DNA from 2 places in the Pseudomonas sp. M5A4_2d genome. Region 1 is predicted to be linked to the other one. Evidence: riboswitches for the same ligand, from Rfam matches in the RefSeq annotation. Region 1 holds a riboswitch; the other holds the start of a gene.
The links. A riboswitch is a leader RNA that binds a small molecule or an ion and turns the genes downstream of it on or off. The one in region 1 is predicted to bind cobalamin.

Region 1 (9,724 bases):
TGCGCAACGCCTGGGCCACCGGGATCACGTGCTCACCGAGGCTGCGCATACCCAGCGCGCAGTACAGCGCTAAAATCTCCAGCACCCAACCGATATAAGGCGCCCACGACAACGCAGTGGCCATCAGGGTCAGCGGCACCACCGCGATAACCCACGCGGTCACGCCGTGGCTGCGCCAGCCACGGCCTCCGGTATTGAAACGTTGCTCGATGCGCCCGGCGAAATTGCCGAATGCCACCAGCGGATGCCAGCGCCTGGGCTCGCCCAGCAGCGCATCCAGCGCCACCGCAGCGACACACAGCAAGGCCACACTCATTGACTCACTCCCCACACATTCTCATACAACATGTCACTCAGCGGCCGTGGTTCGGCCCAGCCTTCGAGCTGCAACATCGGTGCCGGATAGAACCCGGCTACCGGCCCCAGGCATAGCACCGCCAAGGGTTTCGCACCGGCCGGCAAACCCAGCAGGTCGGCCAGGGCCTGCGGCTCGAACAGCGAGACCCAGCCCATGCCAAGGCCTTCGACGCGGGCTGCCAGCCATAGATTCTGGATCGCACAGGACAACGATGCCATGTCCATTTCCGGCAAGGTGCGACGGCCAAAAATGTGGCGCTCGCGATCATCCATCAGCGCTGCCACCAACACTTCGGCGCAGTCATGGATGCCTTCGACCTTGAGTTTCATGAACTCATCGGAACGCTCGCCCAACGCCTCGGCGGTACGCACGCGCTCTTCTTCCACCAGGTGTTGAATCTGCCCACGCAACCGGCGGTCACTGATACGGATAAACCGCCAGGGCTGCATCAAGCCGACACTGGGCGCCTGGTGCGCAGCCTGGAGCAGGCGGTGCAGCAGTTCTGGGGCGACCGTGCCGCCGATAAAGTGGCGCATGTCGCGGCGTTCGGCGATGGCGCGATAGACGGCCTGGCGGTCGGCATCAGGAAAGGCGTTGTCAGTCATGGCTTCTTCGCGAGCAAGTCGAATCGTCGCGCCGCCGCTTCCACATTGTGATCGGTGAACCCGGTCGATGAGGGCGCTGGCCTGCCTGCGATAGCAGTCTGATGGCTCGGCGCAAACAATGCGGCCACTGCCGTCGGGTTGGACGGGAAATAGAAGTGCACGTAGGAAGCCGTCATCCGCCCCTGGCGGTACACCGCTTCGGCACCGCGCCCACCGTTGGGGCTAAGGCCACGGGCAATCGGCTGCCACTCGGTGCTGGTCAGGGAGTGGTGATAGGTGTGACCGCGCAGTACGCCTTCCGGCAACTCGACGCTTTGCAGGGCCAGGGCCGCGAGCTTCTTCTGCATCACCGCGTCCCCCTGCAGCAAGCCAACCAGTTCGGCACGGGTACCGTCGACATCGGTGAGCGAGTCCAGCAGGTACAGCATGCCGCCACATTCGGCGAGCAACGGTTTACCCGCCGCGTGATGAGCGCGAATAGCGTCGAGCATCGAAGTGTTTTCAGACAATGCCCGGTGGTGCAGTTCCGGGTAGCCGCCCGGCAGGTACAAGCTATCGGCTTCGGGCAATTGGCGATCATGGATCGGCGAGAAGAAGCGCAATTCGGCGCCCATCGCCCGCAGCAGGTCAAGGCTGGCGCCGTAAGTGAAGGCAAAGGCCTCGTCGCGGGCCACCGCAATGCGCACGCCGGCGAGCAACGGTTCGGCCTCGATCTCTTGCGGGGCGGCGAAGGTCACCGGCGGCGGCAACGCGACTTCGCAACTGCTGCCCAGGGCTTCGGCAGCGGCGTCCAGGCGCACATCGAGGTCATTCAGTTCGCTGGCTTGCACCAGGCCCAAGTGGCGGCTGGGTAATTCAATTCCGGTTTCGCGAGACAACGCGCCATACCAGCGCAGGCCTTCGGTGAGGCTGCCTTCCAGTAACTGTGCATGGCGCAGGGTGCCGACGCGGTTGGCCAACACGCCAGCGAACGGCAAGTCCGGCTGATAGCGCGCCAGCCCCAAGGCCAGGGCGCCGAAGGTCTGGGCCATGGCGGTGCCGTCGATCACACCGAGCACCGGCACACCGAAGTGCCGCGCCAGGTCGGCACTGGAGGGCGTGCCGTCGAACAGGCCCATCACGCCTTCGATCAGGATCAGGTCAGCCTCGCCCGACGCTTCCCACAGCAAGCGGCGACTTTCCTGCTCGCCGACCATCCACATGTCCAACTGATACACAGGCGCACCGCTGGCACGCTCATGAATCATGGGGTCGAGAAAGTCCGGCCCACATTTGAACACGCGCACCTTGCGCCCCAGGTTGCGGTGCAAACGCGCCAACGCAGCGGTCACGGTGGTTTTGCCCTGGCCGGACGCCGGTGCGGCGATCAGTACGGCCGGGCAATGACGGGGCTGATTCAAAGTTCGACGCCCTTCTGTGCCTTGATACCGGCCTGGAACGCATGCTTGAGCATGCCCATTTCGGTGACGGTGTCGCCCATTTCGACCATTTCAGGCTTGGCGCCACGGCCGGTGACCACTACGTGCTGCTTCGGTGGGCGGGCTTGCAGGTCGCTGAGCACTTGATCCAGGTCGAGGTAACCGTGCTTGAGGGCGATGTTCAGTTCGTCCAGCACCACCAGGCCAATGGACGGGTCTTGCAACAATTCGCGGGAAACCGCCCAGGCCGCTTCAGCGGCGGCGATGTCGCGCTGGCGGTCCTGGGTTTCCCAGGTAAAGCCTTCGCCCATCACGTGGAAGCGCACTTGCTCTGGGAAACGGCGGAAGAACAATTCTTCGCCCGTGCTGTGGCGCCCCTTGATGAACTGCACCACGCCGCACTGCATGCCGTGGCCCATGGCACGGGCCAGCATGCCAAATGCCGAACTGCTCTTGCCTTTACCGTTGCCGGTCAGTACCAGCAGCAATCCGCACTCGTTCGGGGAATTGGCGATGCGCTCGTCGATCACGGCTTTTTTGCGCAGCATGCGCGCCAGGTGGCGTTCGTCGCGGTCGGGGGAATCAGTCATGGCAGCTCTCCGTTGGGGCTGGACAAAAACGGCGGGCAGGAAAAAGAAAAAACAGACAGCCAAGCATCGCCCACCGTGATGCTGTTGGATGATCCAGGCCGGTCTCCGGACTCATAAGTGGCGCTGTTGCTCATCGAGCGAGCAGGCCAACGGCGCGCCTTCCCATATCACACGGATACAGTGGCAAAAGGCACCGTTTTGACTCATTTACCGTTGCGGGGGCAGCGCCGGGATCGCGGCAGCACTGTGTACAAGTGCGCTCACTCACCGGCTTCCCTGTTTCACTCTGTCGGCGTATCCGCCACAGAGCACCTGGAACAAGCTGCGAAGGTTAGTGGGTTGGGGGTGGAGCGTCAATTAAAGCTGGCCTTGCACTTGAACCATCGGACTATCTCACTCCTCTACCCTTACAGGTATTAAGGAGAAAACCATGCATAAAACCAGACTCGCCTTACTGATCATGCTGGCAGGCACCCTCGCCGCCTGCGGCGAAAGCTCCACGTTGAAGGTCTCCGATGGCACCGGGCCTTCGCCCAAACTGCCGGAGCCGAACAAAACCCTGATCCCCACCGTAAACATTGCCCCGGCCATCGGCTGGCCCGACGGCGCGAAGCCAACCGCCGCCGCCGGCACTCAGGTGTCGGCGTTTGCCGAAGGCCTGGACCACCCGCGCTGGCTGTATGTTTTGCCGAATGGCGATGTGCTGGTGGCGGAAACCAACGCCCCGCCCAAGCCGGATGATGCCAAGGGTATTCGCGGCTGGGTGATGGAGAAGGTCATGGGCCGCGCAGGCGCAGGCGTGCCGAGCCCGAATCGCATCACGCTGCTGCGCGATGCCGACCACGACGGCGTCGCCGAGACCCGCACGGTGTTCCTGGAGAATCTCAACTCACCGTTCGGCATGACGCTGGTGGGTAACGACCTTTACGTGGCCGATTCGGACAAGCTGCTGCGCTTCCCCTATCAGCCAGGCGAAACCTCGATCAAGCAAGCGGGTACCACAGTGGTCGACCTGCCGGGCGGCAGTATCAACCACCACTGGACGAAAAACGTGGTGGCCAGCAAGGACGGTCGCAAGCTGTACGTGAGTGTCGGCTCCAACAGCAACGTGGGCGAGAACGGCCTGAAGGCAGAAGAAGGTCGCGCGGCGATCTGGGAAGTCGACCGCGCCACAGGCCAGCACCGCATTTTTGCCTCCGGGCTGCGCAACCCCAACGGCATGGCCTGGGAACCGCAGAGTGGCAAGCTGTGGACGGCGGTTAACGAGCGCGACGAGATCGGCAGCGACCTGGTGCCCGACTACATTACCTCGGTCAAGGATGGCGCATTTTACGGCTGGCCCTTCAGCTACTATGGCCAGCATGTGGACGTACGCGTCTCACCGCAAAACCCCGACCTGGTTGCCAAGGCGATTGCACCGGACTATGCCGTAGGGCCTCACACCGCGTCCTTGGGGCTGACGTTCGCAGAAGGCAGCAAACTCCCTGCGCAATTCAGCAACGGCGCATTCATCGGCCAGCATGGCTCGTGGAACCGCAAGCCGCACAGTGGCTACAAGGTGATTTTCGTACCGTTCGAGGGCGGGCAACCCAAAGGGCAACCCGTGGATGTGCTGACCGGATTCCTCAACAGTGACGAGAAAGCCATGGGCCGGCCGGTGGGCGTGGTGATTGATCAGCAGGGCGACTTGCTGGTCGCGGATGACGTGGGAAATAAGGTGTGGCGGGTATCGGCGGCTAAGTAGCCGGCCTCAAAAACAGCGCAAAACCAAATGTGGGAGGGGCTTGCCCTCTCCCACATCTTATTCTCTGTTCAGCCTTAAGGATTGCGCGCCAGATGCTCAGCCGGCAACACGCGCTTGGCGCTCAGGTAGGCGTTCTGCCAATAGGCTTTGGACAGCGTATCCAGTTTCACCGTACCACCGGTTTGCGGGGCATGTACGAATCGCCCTTCGCCGACGTAGATCCCGGCGTGGCTGACCCGCGAACCGCCACCGGTCGCAAAGAACAGCAAGTCACCGGTTTGCAGGTTCTGCTCGCTGACATCCTGCGCACGCATCACGATCAGTTCACGCGTGGTACGCGGCAAGGAGATGCCCGCGGCGTCGCGGTATACAAAGCCGATCAGGCCACTGCAATCAAACCCGGAGTCCGGCGTATTGCCGCCCCAGCGATAAGGCGTGCCGACCAGGCCCAGCGCTCGGAAGAGTACGTCTTCGGCAGCAGGCGAGAAACTTTGGCTGGAATAGTTGAACACCGGTTTCGGCTTGACCGCTACCGGGGCAGGCGGCGGTGGACGGCTTGCGCAGGCGCTGAGGAGCGCGGCACAAACAAGAAGAATGAGGCGGGCTGAGGTCGACATGGGCAGAACAATCCTGATCTGGATGCGGCTTTCGCTGCCGAACGCTGAAAACCAGAACGCGCAAGCAAAGCTCGCGCGAACGGATTACAACAATGTCCAGAGATTCTAGCGCTTACACGTCAAACTTCAAGTATCACTTTAACTTTACTTGCTAGCGGTAACGGTAGTCGGGGCCATGGCGAGTGCACGCTTGGCTTCGATGAAGGTTTTGCTCCAGTAGCTGTCACCCAGGTTGTCGACTCGAACACCGCCACTGCGACGACTGCTGGAGTGAATAAACTGGTTATCGCCCAAGTAGATACCGGCGTGACTTACGCGACCACGACCTGCAGTACTAAAGAAAAGCAGATCGCCGGGCTTGAGGTTATTGCGTGCGACCAACGGTGCATCCACGTTGATCATTTCGCGTGTCGAGCGAGGCAGGTTCATGCCGGCTTCTTCGCGAAACAGGTAGCCGATGAAGCCACTGCAGTCGAAACCGGCTTCAGAGGTACCGCCGAAACGGTAACGGGTACCAATCAGGGACATGCCGCGTTCAAGGATGCTGTCGGCCAGAACTGGAAGCTGGTAAGGCTTGCTGCCGGAGAAGTCGGCCAGTTCTTTTTCAGTTGCGAGCTCTTCCTGGTAAACAGTGGAAGACTGCGATGCAACGAACTTTGCCTGGGACTGTTGTTGAGTCTTTTGCTGCTCAGCCACGTTTTGAGTGTGGGTGGCGCAACCAAACAACAGGGTAACGAGTGCGAGAGGCACGAGGGGTGCGAAGCGATTTAGCATGGGCACGACCGTGGCTGATGTGTAAAGAAGTCGAGACTATGCCCTCTATCACATCGATTTGCAAATTCAATCGTGATCGATGTGACTTCTTGTTTCGACGATGACATCTAAGCCCTTAACACCCCCTACATGCCTTTTGCGTGGCCAAACCAGCCCAAACGCAGGTTTTCTGGCGCCTGAAATTTGCCGAGAGCCGCGAAATACAAGGGCTGGCTACCAGCCGAGAGTTTCCTTGAGGAAAGGAATGGTCAGCTTGCGCTGAGCCTGCAAAGAGGCCTGATCGAGCTGTTCAAGCAAATCGAACAACGCGCTCATGCTGCGGGTGCCGCGCGTGAGAATAAAGTGCCCGACTTCATCGGTCAGGTGCAGGCCGCGACGGGATGCACGTAATTGCAGGGCGCGTAACTTGTCTTCGTCAGACAACGGGCGCATCTGGAAGATCAGCGCAAGGGTCAGGCGTGACTTGAGGTCGGCCAGCTTCACCGGCAGCTCTCGCGGCGACGTGGATGCGGCGATCAACAGCCGTCGCCCGCTGTCGCGCAGACGGTTGAACAGGTGAAACAAGGCTTCTTCCCAATCCGCCTTGCCGGCGATCGCCTGCAGATCGTCCAGGCAGACCAGCTCGTACTGCTCAAGGTGGTCGAAGATGCCGATGCCACGGTCCATCAACTCAGCCAATGGCAGGTAAACCGCCGGCTCGCCCATTTGCTCGAAGCGCAGGCACGCGGCCTGCAACAGGTGGGTACGCCCCACGCCGTGCTTGCCCCACAGATAGATCAGGCTTTCAGTCCACCCGGCGTCGGCTTCGCAGAGCCGCTCGACATAGCCGAGTGCAGCGGCATTGGCGCCTGGGTAGTAATTGATAAAGGTGGCGTCGTCACGCAGACGCACACCCAAGGGCAGCTGAATCGGTTTCATGCTGACTGAACGGCTCCAAACGAACCGTTAGTGGCCTCTGTGTAAAGTTTGCAAAGTTTATACCCGTGACGCCGGGCGCACAATGCAGCAGACCACAAGCAAAATCAAAGGTTTGCGTTAGCTTGGGTCAATTTTCGAAAATTGTTTGACACCACGGCTGCATAAACAACAAACCCGGCCTGAGCCGGGTTTGTGACGAAGCGGTTACAGATCGGGGTCTTCAACCCCGGTGTACACATCCGAATCCTTATAAAGATCGTGAACATGGCGCACCAGTACCATGATCACTGCCGCCACCGGCAGTGCCAGCAGGATGCCAGTAAAGCCAAACAGCTCTCCGCCCGCCAGGATCGCAAAGATCACCGCGACCGGGTGCAGACCGATCCGGTCACCCACCAGCAGCGGCGTCAACACCATGCCTTCCAGGGCCTGGCCGACCATGAACACCGCAACAATACCCAGCATCGGATACAGATCGCCGCCAAACTGGAACAGACCGGCCACGAGTGCCGCGCCGATACCAATCACGAAGCCCATATACGGCACGATCGCAGCCAGACCGGCGATCAAGCCGATCAACAGGCCCAGCTCCAAGCCAATCGCCATCAGGCCGGCGGCATAGATAATCCCCAGGGCCAGCATCACCAGCAACTGGCCTCGCACGAATGCGCCGAGCACCTCATGGCACTCCTCCGCCAGAGACACGATGCGCTCTTCGCTGTTGCGTGGCAGCAGGCTGCGGATCTTGGCCATCATGATGTCCCAGTCACGCAGCAGATAGAACGCTACCACCGGAATCAGCACCAGGTTGGTCAACCAGCCGATCAGCGCCAGGCTGGACGCCGTGGCCTGGCTCAGGACAACACCGACGATATCGGTGGTCTGGCCCATATGCTCACTGATCGCCGCCTTGACCTTGTCGAACTTCCAGAAACCATCCGCCAGCCCCAGCTTGGCCTGAGCCCACGGCATCGCCGTGTGCTGCAACCAGTCGAGCATCTGCGGCGCCAGTTCATACAGGCGAAACAGTTGCTTGGCCAACATCGGCACCAGCACCAGTACCAACGCGGTGATGATCAACGTGAACAAGGCAAACACCGTCACTACGCCCAAGGTGCGCGACAGGCCGGCTTTCTCCAGGCGATCCACCACGGGATCGAATAAATAGGCCAGGAGCAACGCCACCAGAAACGGCGTCAGGATCGAATGCAGCAAGAATACAAACACGCACAGCAGGACAATCCCGCCAAGCCACACCCAACGACGCGTATCCGCCATAAACCACTCCATCTGTTATTTGCTACCTTCCTTCTATATAGAAGAAGAAAGAATATTTACCAACGAAAACGCAACTGCGCCTGGGGCTCAGGAGCAGCGGCTGGTTGTGTACCACCCTCCACCGGCGGCAACACCTGCGTTTCACCAGCAGGCACTTCCTGCAACTTGGCCAGACTCAACTGCGTACGCAATTGCTCGGCACTGCCGTTGACGCGATACACAATGCGATTGCCATCAACCCGCTGCGGTTGGCCACCAAAAGGTTCAAGCAGATGACCAAGGGCAGCGTAGCGCTCCAGGTTCATGCCCTGCACTTCGAGCAATTGCTCGCTGCTCACACCGGGCTTGACGGCAAAGCGTGGCGCCAGCTTTTGGCTGACCGCGAGCAATACGGCATCGGCTACCGCTGCGGTGTCTGCGCCCTGGGCGGTGCCCTGCTCACTTTTGTCGCCCAGCCACAGGCGCCATTTGGCCTGCCATTGGTTGCCTTCCTGGCGGGCGTGCACAGCGAGCAAAGCGTCGGCGCCATAGCGCTCGGAGGCTGCACGCAATGGCGTGGCGTCGGCGCTTTCGAGATTAGGCGCAGTCGCAACCACCTGTTCATCCAGATCGCCCAGCGGCAGACGCAGCGGCAAGCCTCGGTGTTGCGCCGCCCGACGCAGCGCGCCGGCGACCGCTTGACCATCACCGACCAGGCTGCTGCCTTCGGTGGAGTCGTTCAGCCACCAGCCAAGAATTGACGGCCGGTTGCTGCCCCAGATCGACAGACCCGCTCCACGCAGGGCGCGGTCGGTGCTCACCGGGTCGAAGTCGACTTGCAGGCTTTCCGGTGGGCCGGCGTCATAGCCGTACTGGCTGATGATTTGTTGCGGGTCTTTGCGAATTGCCGCCAGGCCCGGGCCGTCGGCGGCCTTGGCGTCGCCGGTCAGGCGGATCACCAGGGTTTGCACGGCGCGTTGGGTGGCAGCGTCGCGCTCTTGAGGCGATTGGCTGCTGACCGGTTCAAGCACTTGATAAAGGCCATTGAGGGTTTCGGCATGACTCGCCAGGCTGACCAACGACAAGCAGCCTACAAAGAAGAATTTACACAGACGCATGAAAGATTCCCGAACGACAAATTTAGCGGCTGGAACAGACCGCGTGAACTCGGCTTGGCAAGGCTGTGACCACAGCGACCGGTAAAACATTCACAGGGCCTTGGCAGTTTTTGTACTGTCATAACGATAGCGGGTTAAAGGCTATACCTTAATACACCCCATAACAGGCCCGATTAGCATTTTTTTAACACCATATGCCCCTGCCCGTCGGCCCGAGGATGGCCGCTGCCCCTCAAGCCTGATAAAATCGCGCGCCTTCGCAGACCGTCAACGGCAAGGCCTTTTATCCAAAGCCCCTGCCCGCTCGGTCGTTACCCCTGAATCC
Region 2 (9,724 bases), 290 kb from region 1:
CGTGGTTACCGGCAGCGCCTGCACGCCCTTTAAAATCGCCAACTGATGCTGGATATCCAGGTGATTGGTCGGCTCGTCCAGCAACAGAATCTGCGGCCGTTGCGCCAGGGCGCGGGCGATGTGCACGCGTTGGCGTTCACCACCGGAGAGGCTGCGCCAGGCGCGCGTGCTCAGGTGGGTGGCGTCGACGTCATGCAAGGCCTGGTTGACGATGGCGTGGTCTTCCGCGGACCACGGGCTCAATGCCGACAGCCACGGTGTGCGGCCCAGCGCCACGGCATCGAACACGCGGATCGCGTCGTCGGTGTCGGCTTGTTGCTCCACCACGGCCAACTGCTGTGCGATGGCGCGGCGGGACAGGCCGCTCAAGCGTTGGCCGCTCAAGCGCACTTCGCCGCTGGCGGGCACACGCAAACCGGCGAGCAGTTTGAGCAGGGTGGATTTGCCGGAGCCGTTCGGGCCGACGATGCCTAAGGTTTCGCCCAACTGAACCTCAAGATGAATATCGCGCAGCAACTCGGCCTCGCGCACCTTGAAGCCCAGGCCGGTGCAACTGAGCACGCTCATCGCGCATTCCTCCGGCCGATCAAAATCAGCGCAAACACCGGGGCGCCGACCAAAGCGGTCACCACGCCAACCGGAATCACCTGCCCCTTGATCAGCGTGCGCGACAGCACATCTGCCGCAATCAAAAACAGCGCGCCGCCCAAGGCGCTGGCCGGCAGCAACCGCGAATGCCCGGTGCCGACCAGCAGGCGCACGGCGTGGGGAATCACCAGCCCGACAAAGCCGATAGAGCCGACAATCGACACCATCACCGCTGTGACCAGCGCGGCACAGCCCACCAGCACAAACTGCACGCGCCGCACCGGGATGCCCAGGGACGCTGCGGAGTCCGTGCCAAAGGTAAACGCATCCAGCGCGCGACGGTGCCACAGGCACACCGCCAGGCCTGCGACTGCCACCGGCACCACCAGCCACACCGATGGCCAGCGCACACCGCTGAGGTTGCCCAGCAGCCAGAACAGAATGCCGCGCGCCTGCTCGGAACTGGCGGATTTGGTAATCAGGAACGCGGTGAGGGCGTTGAACAGCTGCGAGCCTGCGATGCCTGCGAGGATGATCTGCCCTGTGCCGCTGGACGAGCCGCTGGCCCGTGCCAGCAGGATCACCAGTGCAAAGGCCGCCATGGCCCCGACAAATGCTCCCGCCGACAGCGAAATCAGCCCGCCGCCCACGCCGATCAGGGCTACCAATACCGCGCCGGTGGACGCGCCGGCGCTGATGCCCAGCAGGTACGGGTCAGCCAACGGGTTACGCAGCAACGACTGCAAAATCACCCCGCACGTAGCCAGCCCGGCCCCGCACGCCGCGGCGACCAGGGCGCGGGTCAGGCGGTAGTTCCACACCACCCCTTCGTCGATCGGGTCCAGCACGTAACCCGCCGCCCACAGTTTGTTGGCGAGCACCTGGAGCACGACCTGCGGCGAGATGGCGGTTTCGCCGATGGCCACACCGGCGAGCACGGCGAGCAGTAACAGGGCGAGGGCGAGCAGGGTGCGTATCATTTGGGCAGGTCGTAGCCGTCGATGGCGTGGGCCAGTTGTTCCAGGCCATCGAACGTGCGGATGCTGGCCTGCAAGGCCAGGGCGTCGAGGACGATGATGCGGTTGTGTTTCACCGCGTCCATGTTGCGGGTTACCGGGTCGCTGCGCAGGAAGGCGAGTTTCTTTTCATGGTCGTCGGCGGGGTAGCGGCGGCGGTCCATGCGGGCGATCACGAGGAAGGTCGGGTTGGCCTTGGCGAGGGTTTCCCAGCCGACGGCGGGCCACTCTTCATCGGACTGCACGACGTTGTGCAGGCCCAGGGTTTCCAGCATGAACTCGGGGACACCTTTGTGGCCGGCGACGTACGGGTCGCTGGCCATCTCGGCGCTGGAGAACCAGACCAGCGCACTGGCCTGCTTGAGGCCTTTGCTCTGCGCGGTGGCGACGGAGTTGGCCAGGCGCGCCTTGAGCTCGTCGTTCAGTTGCTGGCCGCGATCCTGCACATCGAAGATCTCGGCCAGTTGGCGGATGCTTTTGTAAATTGTGTCGATGCGGAACGGCTCCAGCCGCGTGCCGTCGGCACCCACCAGGTTGTCCTTGCCTTCGCAGTCGGAGGGCAGCAGGTAGGTCGGAATCTTCAGCTCGTGGAATTGCTCGCGGGTGCCAACCACGCCCTGCGGGCCGACCACCCATTCCAGCTCGGCGGCCACCAGTTGCGGGCGCTTGGCGATCACGGCCTCGAAGCTTGGCTCGTTATCGGCCAGGCGCTCGATGGTGTCGTTCTGCGCCTTGAACGTGGGCAATACGCTGTTGAACCACAGCGAGGTGCCGACCACCGTGTCGGCCACGCCCAGCGCGTAGAGCATTTCCGTGGCCGCCTGGCCGATGGTCACACTGCGCGCAGGTGCCTGCGCGAAGGTCAGCGTGCTACCGCAGTTCTGCACCGTCAGCGGGTAATGAGTGGGGGCCGCGTGGGCCAGGGCGCAGAAGCCCAAGCCGGTGAGCAGGGCGGTGACGCGTGGCAGCATGGGGCAATCTCCGTATGGACCGTACGTGGAACTGGAGCGGTACGGTTCGGAAACACCCCCTCGAAGGCTGCGGTTCAGGCAGGCGAGGACGTCCTTCCCGGACACCCCGCCGGTTAGTGAGTTACTGGGCCGGCAGGTCTCCTGACTGGTGCGTCGTCGCCACGCTCCGGCCTTCCCGGGCAATGCCCAGTGGCGATGTGGAGCAGGCTCGGCACCTACAGTTGCGGGGGCAGTTTCGATTGGCGCGATGTGCCGCGCGTCGAATTCCCTATTAGTCCCATTTGGGAACCGGCGCGGTATGGTAGTCGATCGTGGCGGGCAGCGGGAGCCTGATCCGCGCGCAATTGGCCGGCCGCTGCCGATGGGGTCTCTATCTGCCGATATAGGGTGTAACATCAGTTTCTGTTCATCAGATATTAGTCAGACATGCCCACGCATAGCGAAGAGAGCCGCCGGATCGTAGCTTCTCTGGCGCACCGTGTTGGTCCGCACGCTGACACTGCAAGCATCGCCGAGGCGATTGTGTCGATTTTGCAGGATATGGGCGCAGCATTGACGCCCATTATTGGCCAGCAGGGCGTTGTTGCGCTGTACCGCCGCAGCTTCCACCTGTGCGTCTCGACCCACCCACGCCTGGCCGGCACCTATGACAGTGTGCCGGCTGCGATGGATCTGATTGCTCTCAAATCCGTACTCGTCGAGCAGAACGAAACCGACGCGTTGTTCTTCGGTGAGGTGTTGTTGACAACCCTCTACGAACTTCTGACTACGCTGATCGGGCCCTCACTCACTGCACGTCTGCTGGTTGACGTGTGGCAGCCTTCTTCGAGCGACACCTCTGCGCAGGAAATTTCGCCATGAGCACCAAAGTGACTATCAACCGTCTGGCCACGGGTGTGCCAGGACTGGACGAGGTCCTGGGCGGAGGCCTGCCGGAGTTTTCGTTCAACCTGATTGCAGGCCCGCCAGGCTGTGGCAAAACCACCCTGGCGCACCAGATGATGTTTGCCCTGGCCACGCCGGAGCGCCCGGCGCTGTTCTTTACCGTGCTCGGTGAGCCGCCGCTGAAGATGCTGCGCTATCAGCAGCAATTCGATTTTTTCGATAACGAAGCGATTAACCAGTCGATTCGCTATATCAATTTGGCCGACCACACCCTGGCCGGCGATCTGGACGAAGTGTTGCGGCGAATTGTCAGCGAGGTCGAGGCACATTCGCCGTCGCTGGTGTTTGTCGATTCATTCCGCTCCGTGGTGCTGGCCAGCCAGACCCAGCACAACCCGAATAACAACCTGCCGCAGTTCGTCCAGCAACTGGGTATGTTGATGACCACGTGGCAGGCGACGACTTTCCTGATCGGCGAATATTTCACCGAAACCGACTCCAACCCGATCTTTACCGTGGCCGACGGCCTGATCTGGCTGCGCCAAAGCGTCGAGCGCAACTCGATGGTGCGCAAGATGGAGATCATGAAGATGCGCGGCCAGCCGACGTTGCCGGGCCTGCACACCTTCCGTATCGCCACCTCGGGGATCAGGGTGTTCCCACCGGCCGCCATCAATCGTTCGGTTGACGCGCCGTCGACGTTCCCGATCACGCGTCTGAAAATGGGCGTGCCGGCCCTCGATGAGATGCTCGGTGGCGGCTTGCCTCGCGGCTATTCGCTGCTGGTGGCCGGGCCTTCGGGCTCGGGCAAAAGCATTTTGGCGGCGACCTTCCTGGCCGAAGGCGCACGCAACGGTGAAACCGGCGTGATTGCGGTGTTCGAGCAACGCCCCAACCATTCGCAAAACCCGCAATTGGCTGAGTTGATCAAGCACGGCAAGATTGGCCTGGTGGACAGCCGCTCGCCGGACCTGTCCATCGATGAAATCGTGCAATTGCTGCTGGGCGAAATCAGTCGTTTGAACGCCACCCGCGTGGTGATTGACTCGCTGTCGGGCTTTGAGCTGGCGTTGGCGCCAACCTTTCGCGCGGACTTTCGCGAATCGTTGTCACGCATGGTCACCGCACTGACGGCTGCCGGGGTCAGCGTCTTGATGACCTCCGAGTTGGAAGACCGCTACACCGACCTGCGTTTCAGCCCCTACGGCACGGCGTTCCTGACCGACGCGATCATCGTGCAGCGGTATATCGAAGTCGAGAGCCGTTTGTTGCGCATCATGGCGGTGGTCAAGGTGCGCGCCAGTGCGCACTCCGATCAGCTACGCCAGTACCACATCGACGATCACGGCCTGCAGATTCGCGACATGCTGCCTGAGCAGGAGGGGTTGCTGGGCGGGCGGCCGACCAAACAGATTTCAGCAGGAGACAAACATGTGTGAGCCCGACTCATGAGTGAAAGCGGCGGCAAGAATGAACGTGAGCTGACCAGTGCCGCTCACGAACTGTTCCTGCTCGGCCAAAAAACCGTTGAGGCGCGTGCCGTGCTCGCCGCTCTGCAGCAGCAACTGACTGATGCCAGCAGCCGTCTGGTGGATACCCAGCACGTCGAGCAGGTGATCGAGGCCAATCAGCAATTGGTACTGGCGATCCTCCTGGCGCAATCCGACGCTGCAAAGCCGCCGCCCCTGGAGGAGCAACGTTTGTACCAGGAACTTCGCGAGGCGAACGCGCAGTTAGTCATCGCGGCGCTCAGCGCGCAAGACCTGCAGGCGACAGCCGAGCGTGCGCTGGGCCAGCAGAAAAGTATCCTGGCGATGGTGGCGCATGAGCTGCGCAACCCATTGACGCCGATCAGCATGATCGCCGAGCGCATGGTGCGCCTGCCGAGCGACCAGTTGCCGCGCATGCGTGAGCTGATCGAGGGGCAGGTGCAGCATATTTCACAGTTGGTTGACGACTTGCTGGACGTATCCCGCGTGAGCACGGGCAAGCTGCGTATCGAGCGAAGTGATGTCGACATGCTGCAGATCCTCAGAAGCGCGATTGATGCGTGCGGCCCGGTGATGCGGGCGAAACAGCAGCAATTCGATGCGCATCTGCCTGACGGCAGCTTGATGTTCATTGGCGACCCTGGGCGCCTTGCGCAAATCCTGCATAACCTGCTGGCCAACGCGGCCAAGTACACGCCGGTGGGCGGCCGGATCGTGCTGTCGGTCAGCGTGGTGGACGAGTTGAGGATCAGCATTTGTGACAATGGCATCGGCGTATCGGCCAAGGCGCTGCCGCTCATCTTTGACCCTTACGTGCAGGACGAGCACGCCATTGGTTTCAACGGTTCGGGGTTGGGGATCGGGTTGACGGTGGTTCGCGAGCTGGTTGAAGCGCATGGCGGCAAGGTCACCGCCAAAAGCGAAGGCAAGGGCCGTGGCAGCGAGTTTGTGGTGACATTGCCCTTGTCTCACTGACCTGCCGGCTCGCCACAGTCGCTGCGGTGAGCGGGCCTGTTGTGGAGAGCAGGCTTGCCCCAATGCCGTTTTGTTAAGCGCAGATCCCACATTTGATCTTCGCTGCTTTTAGCATTGCGTTCGCTTAACTGAACGGCATTAGGGCAAGCCCGCTCGCCACAGGTCGTTTGCTTGCCCCCAATATAACGGCCTGCCTAAGAGGCTTATTTGCGATCCAGCCACACCGTCTGCGCATTGCAGAATTCGCGCACGCCAAAGTGCGACAACTCCCGCCCAAACCCACTTTTCTTGATGCCGCCAAAGGCTACCCGAGGGTCCGAGACGCTGAAGGCGTTGACGAAGATCCCGCCGGTTTCCAGTTGGTTGGCGATGTCGCGTGCCTTGGTTGAGTCGGTGGTGAAGATGCTCGCCGTCAGGCCGAACTCGCTGTCGTTGGCCAGGGCCACGGCGTGGTCGGCATCGCGGGCGGTGATGATCGAGGCCACCGGGCCGAATAGTTCCTGTTTGAACGAGGTCATCTGATCGGTGACGTTGGCCAGTACGGTGGGCGCATAGTAGTTGCCGGCGCCGGGTACTTTGTGGCCGCCCAGTAGCAGGGTCGCGCCTTCGTCCAAGGTGGCCTGGACTTGGCCGTGCAGCTCGTCGCGCAGATCGAAGCGCGCCATCGGGCCGACGTAGGTGCTGGTCAATGTGGGGTCGCCCATGACCAGTGCGCGGCTGGCTTCGAGGAATTTAGCGGTGAACGCTTCTACCACGCCGTCTTCGATGATCAGGCGCTTGGCGGCGGCGCAGACTTGGCCGCTATTCTGGAAGCGCCCGATCACGGCGGCCTGGACGGCGGCGTCGAGGTCGGCGTCGTTGAGCACGATAAACGGGTCGGAGCCGCCCAGTTCCAGCACGCATTTTTTCAGCGCGGCACCGGCCTGGGAGCCGATGGCCATGCCGGCGCGTACGCTGCCGGTGAGCGTGACGGCGGCGATGCGTGGGTCGGCGATGGCGGTGGAGACGCCGTCCTGGGTCACGTTGATCACTTCGAACAGACCATCCGCGAAACCGGCTTTTTGGAACGCCGCTTTCATCAGGTAGGCGCTGCCCATCACGTTTGGCGCGTGTTTGAGCACGTAGGTGTTGCCGGCGAGCATCGTCGGCACGGCGCCGCGCAGCACCTGCCAGACCGGGAAGTTCCACGGCATCACCGCGAGGATCGGGCCCAGCGGGCGGTATTCGATCTGGGCACTGCCGTTGTCTACCAGCGTTGGCTCCGGTGCGAGCATGGCCGCGCCGTGGGCGGCATACCATTCGCTGAGTTGTGCGCATTTTTCGATTTCGGCGCGGGCCTGGGCGATGGGTTTGCCCATTTCCAGGGTGATCATCTGCGCCATGTCTTCGGCTTGGTCACGCAGGGCACTGGCCAGCGCCAGCAGCCGTTCGGCGCGTTGGCTGACTGGCTGGCAGCGCCAGGTGCGGAAGGCGCCGGTGGCGCGGTTGAGAGCAGCGTCCAGCTGCGCCTCGGTTTCGTAAGGGTAGCTGCCGACCGTTTCGCCGTTGGCGGGGTTGATCGACAAGGCGTGAGTCTGCTGAGTAATCGCGTTCATGGCACCGTCCGGCTGAATGAGTGGAATGGGTTCAGCCTACGGGGATGCATGTTTTATGGAAACTGAATAATATTAAGCAATACGTTCACGATTGGAGAATGATTTGGATCTGGTGCAGCTGGAAATCTTCAAGGCCGTTGCCGAGCAAGGCAGCATCAGCGCCGCCGCGCAGTTGATCCATCGCGTGCCGTCGAACCTGACCACGCGTATCAAGCAACTGGAGCAGGACTTGGGCGTGGAGCTGTTTATCCGCGAGAAAAGCCGCCTGCGTCTGTCACCGGCCGGGTGGAATTTCCTCGGCTACACGCGGCGTATTCTCGACCTGGTGCAAGAAGCCCGCGCGACGGTGGCGGGCGAGGAGCCTCAGGGCGCGTTTGCCCTCGGCTCGCTGGAGAGCACGGCCGCCGTGCGTATCCCGGCGTTGCTCGCGGCGTATAACCAGAAGCACACCAAGGTCGAGCTGGACCTGAGCACCGGACCGTCGGGCACGATGATCGAGGGCGTGTTGTCGGGGCGCCTGGCGGCGGCGTTTGTCGACGGCCCGGTGCTGCATGCCACGCTGGAGGGCGTGGCGGTGTTTGAAGAAGAAATGGTGGTGATTGCGCCGCTGCATCACGCGCCGATCACCCGCGGGCAGGATGTGGCGGGGGAGAGCATCTACACCTTTCGCTCGAACTGCTCGTATCGCCATCACTTCGAACGTTGGTTCTCACAGGATGGCGCGGTGCCGGGCAAGATTTTCGAGATGGAGTCCTACCACGGCATGCTCGCCTGCGTCAGCGCCGGCGCCGGCCTGGCGCTGATGCCGCGCAGCATGTTGGAGAGCATGCCAGGGTTTACGGCGGTGAGTGTGTGGCCGTTGAGCGACGCGTTCCGCATTCTGCATACCTGGCTGATCTGGCGCCGGGGCACGGTGTCGCAGAGTTTGAACAGTTTTGTGAAGTTGTTGGAAGAGCGCGCTCTGCAAGCGAAGTAGATCCAGTGTGGGAGCTGGCTTGCCTGCGATAACGGGGTATCAGTGATAGAGGTATCGGCAGGCCTGACGCAATCGCAGGCTAGCCAGTTCCCACAGGTGATCTTTGTTAGCCACCGAACTGGAAGGTGCCCATCGCCAGTTTGGCCATGATCGCCGTCGCACCCAACTGCACCAGCCACAAGGCCAGTCCACCGAGGAACACGCCAAGGGCCACTTGCAGTACCAGGCTTTTCTGGCGCTTGGCTTGCGGGGCGCGGGGCGTGTAGTCATGCAATTCGTCGCGGTCGGCGCGCAGGTCCAGGTCGTCGTTTCTCATAAGGCTCTCACAGCAAAGGGGCAGTCGACGTTCAGTCTAGGGGAGCGGGGTGTTTTGCGACAGGCATTAAAAAAGGGAAGCCGCGGCTTCCCTTCGTTCAGCACCGTCAGGTTTATAGAACCTGAACAATCGCCTTTGTTACCGCACCAATGTTGGACTGGTTCAGCGCTGCTACGCAGATGCGGCCAGTGTCCAGCGCGTAGATACCAAACTCGGTGCGCAAACGGGTGACTTGCTCAACCGTCAGGCCGGAGTAGGAGAACATCCCGCGCTGGCGGCCGACGAAGCTAAAGTCGTGGCCTGGCGCTGCCTTGGCCAGTTCAGCGACCATCTGCTCACGCATGCCACGGATGCGCAGGCGCATTTCAGCCAGTTCGGCTTCCCACTGGGCGCGCAGCTCAGGGTTGTTCAGCACTGCCGCAACGATCGCCGCGCCGTGGGTTGGCGGGTTGGAGTAGTTGGTGCGGATCACACGCTTGACCTGGGACAGGATGCGCGCGCTTTCTTCCTTGGATTCGCTGACGATCGACAGCGCGCCCACGCGCTCGCCGTACAGCGAGAACGACTTGGAGAACGAGCTGGACACAAAGAAGGTCAGGCCCGATTCAGCGAACAGGCGCACCGCCGCGGCGTCTTCGTGGATGCCGTCGCCGAAGCCCTGGTAGGCCATGTCGAGGAACGGCACCAGGTTCTTGGCCTTGACCACGTCCAGCACGTTTTGCCAGTCGGCCGGGCTCAGGTCGACGCCGGTCGGGTTGTGGCAGCAGGCGTGCAGCACCACGATGGACTGCGGCGGCAGGGCGTTGAGGTCTTCGAGCAGACCGGCACGGTTCACGTCGTGGGTGGCGGCGTCGTAGTAGCGATAGGTTTGCACCGGGAAGCCGGCTTTTTCGAACAGCGCCTGGTGGTTTT

Region 2: another riboswitch for cobalamin. It lies ahead of ACLBW8_RS03100 (ABC transporter substrate-binding protein); the one in region 1 lies ahead of cobO (cob(I)yrinic acid a,c-diamide adenosyltransferase).

The regions. Positions count from the first base shown of each region.
Region 1 covers NZ_JBKEZW010000001.1:380,402-390,125, reverse strand. Annotated here, with positions in the region: gene cbiB (adenosylcobinamide-phosphate synthase CbiB) at 1-316, opposite strand, end outside; gene bluB (5,6-dimethylbenzimidazole synthase) at 313-963, opposite strand; gene ACLBW8_RS01760 (cobyrinate a,c-diamide synthase) at 960-2,363, opposite strand; gene cobO (cob(I)yrinic acid a,c-diamide adenosyltransferase) at 2,360-2,971, opposite strand; cobalamin riboswitch at 3,051-3,302, opposite strand; gene ACLBW8_RS01750 (PQQ-dependent sugar dehydrogenase) at 3,402-4,715, shown strand; gene ACLBW8_RS01745 (C40 family peptidase) at 4,790-5,332, opposite strand; gene ACLBW8_RS01740 (C40 family peptidase) at 5,477-6,106, opposite strand; gene hda (DnaA regulatory inactivator Hda) at 6,320-7,024, opposite strand; gene ACLBW8_RS01730 (AI-2E family transporter) at 7,229-8,302, opposite strand; gene ACLBW8_RS01725 (DUF2066 domain-containing protein) at 8,359-9,399, opposite strand.
Region 2 covers NZ_JBKEZW010000001.1:668,562-678,285, forward strand. Annotated here, with positions in the region: gene ACLBW8_RS03090 (ABC transporter ATP-binding protein) at 1-567, opposite strand, end outside; gene ACLBW8_RS03095 (FecCD family ABC transporter permease) at 564-1,568, opposite strand; gene ACLBW8_RS03100 (ABC transporter substrate-binding protein) at 1,565-2,575, opposite strand; cobalamin riboswitch at 2,690-2,883, opposite strand; gene ACLBW8_RS03105 (hypothetical protein) at 3,002-3,436, shown strand; gene ACLBW8_RS03110 (RAD55 family ATPase) at 3,433-4,899, shown strand; gene ACLBW8_RS03115 (sensor histidine kinase) at 4,909-5,925, shown strand; gene ACLBW8_RS03120 (aldehyde dehydrogenase family protein) at 6,129-7,520, opposite strand; gene ptrR (putrescine utilization regulator PtrR) at 7,624-8,496, shown strand; gene ACLBW8_RS03130 (hypothetical protein) at 8,603-8,812, opposite strand; gene ACLBW8_RS03135 (amino acid aminotransferase) at 8,925-9,724, opposite strand, start outside.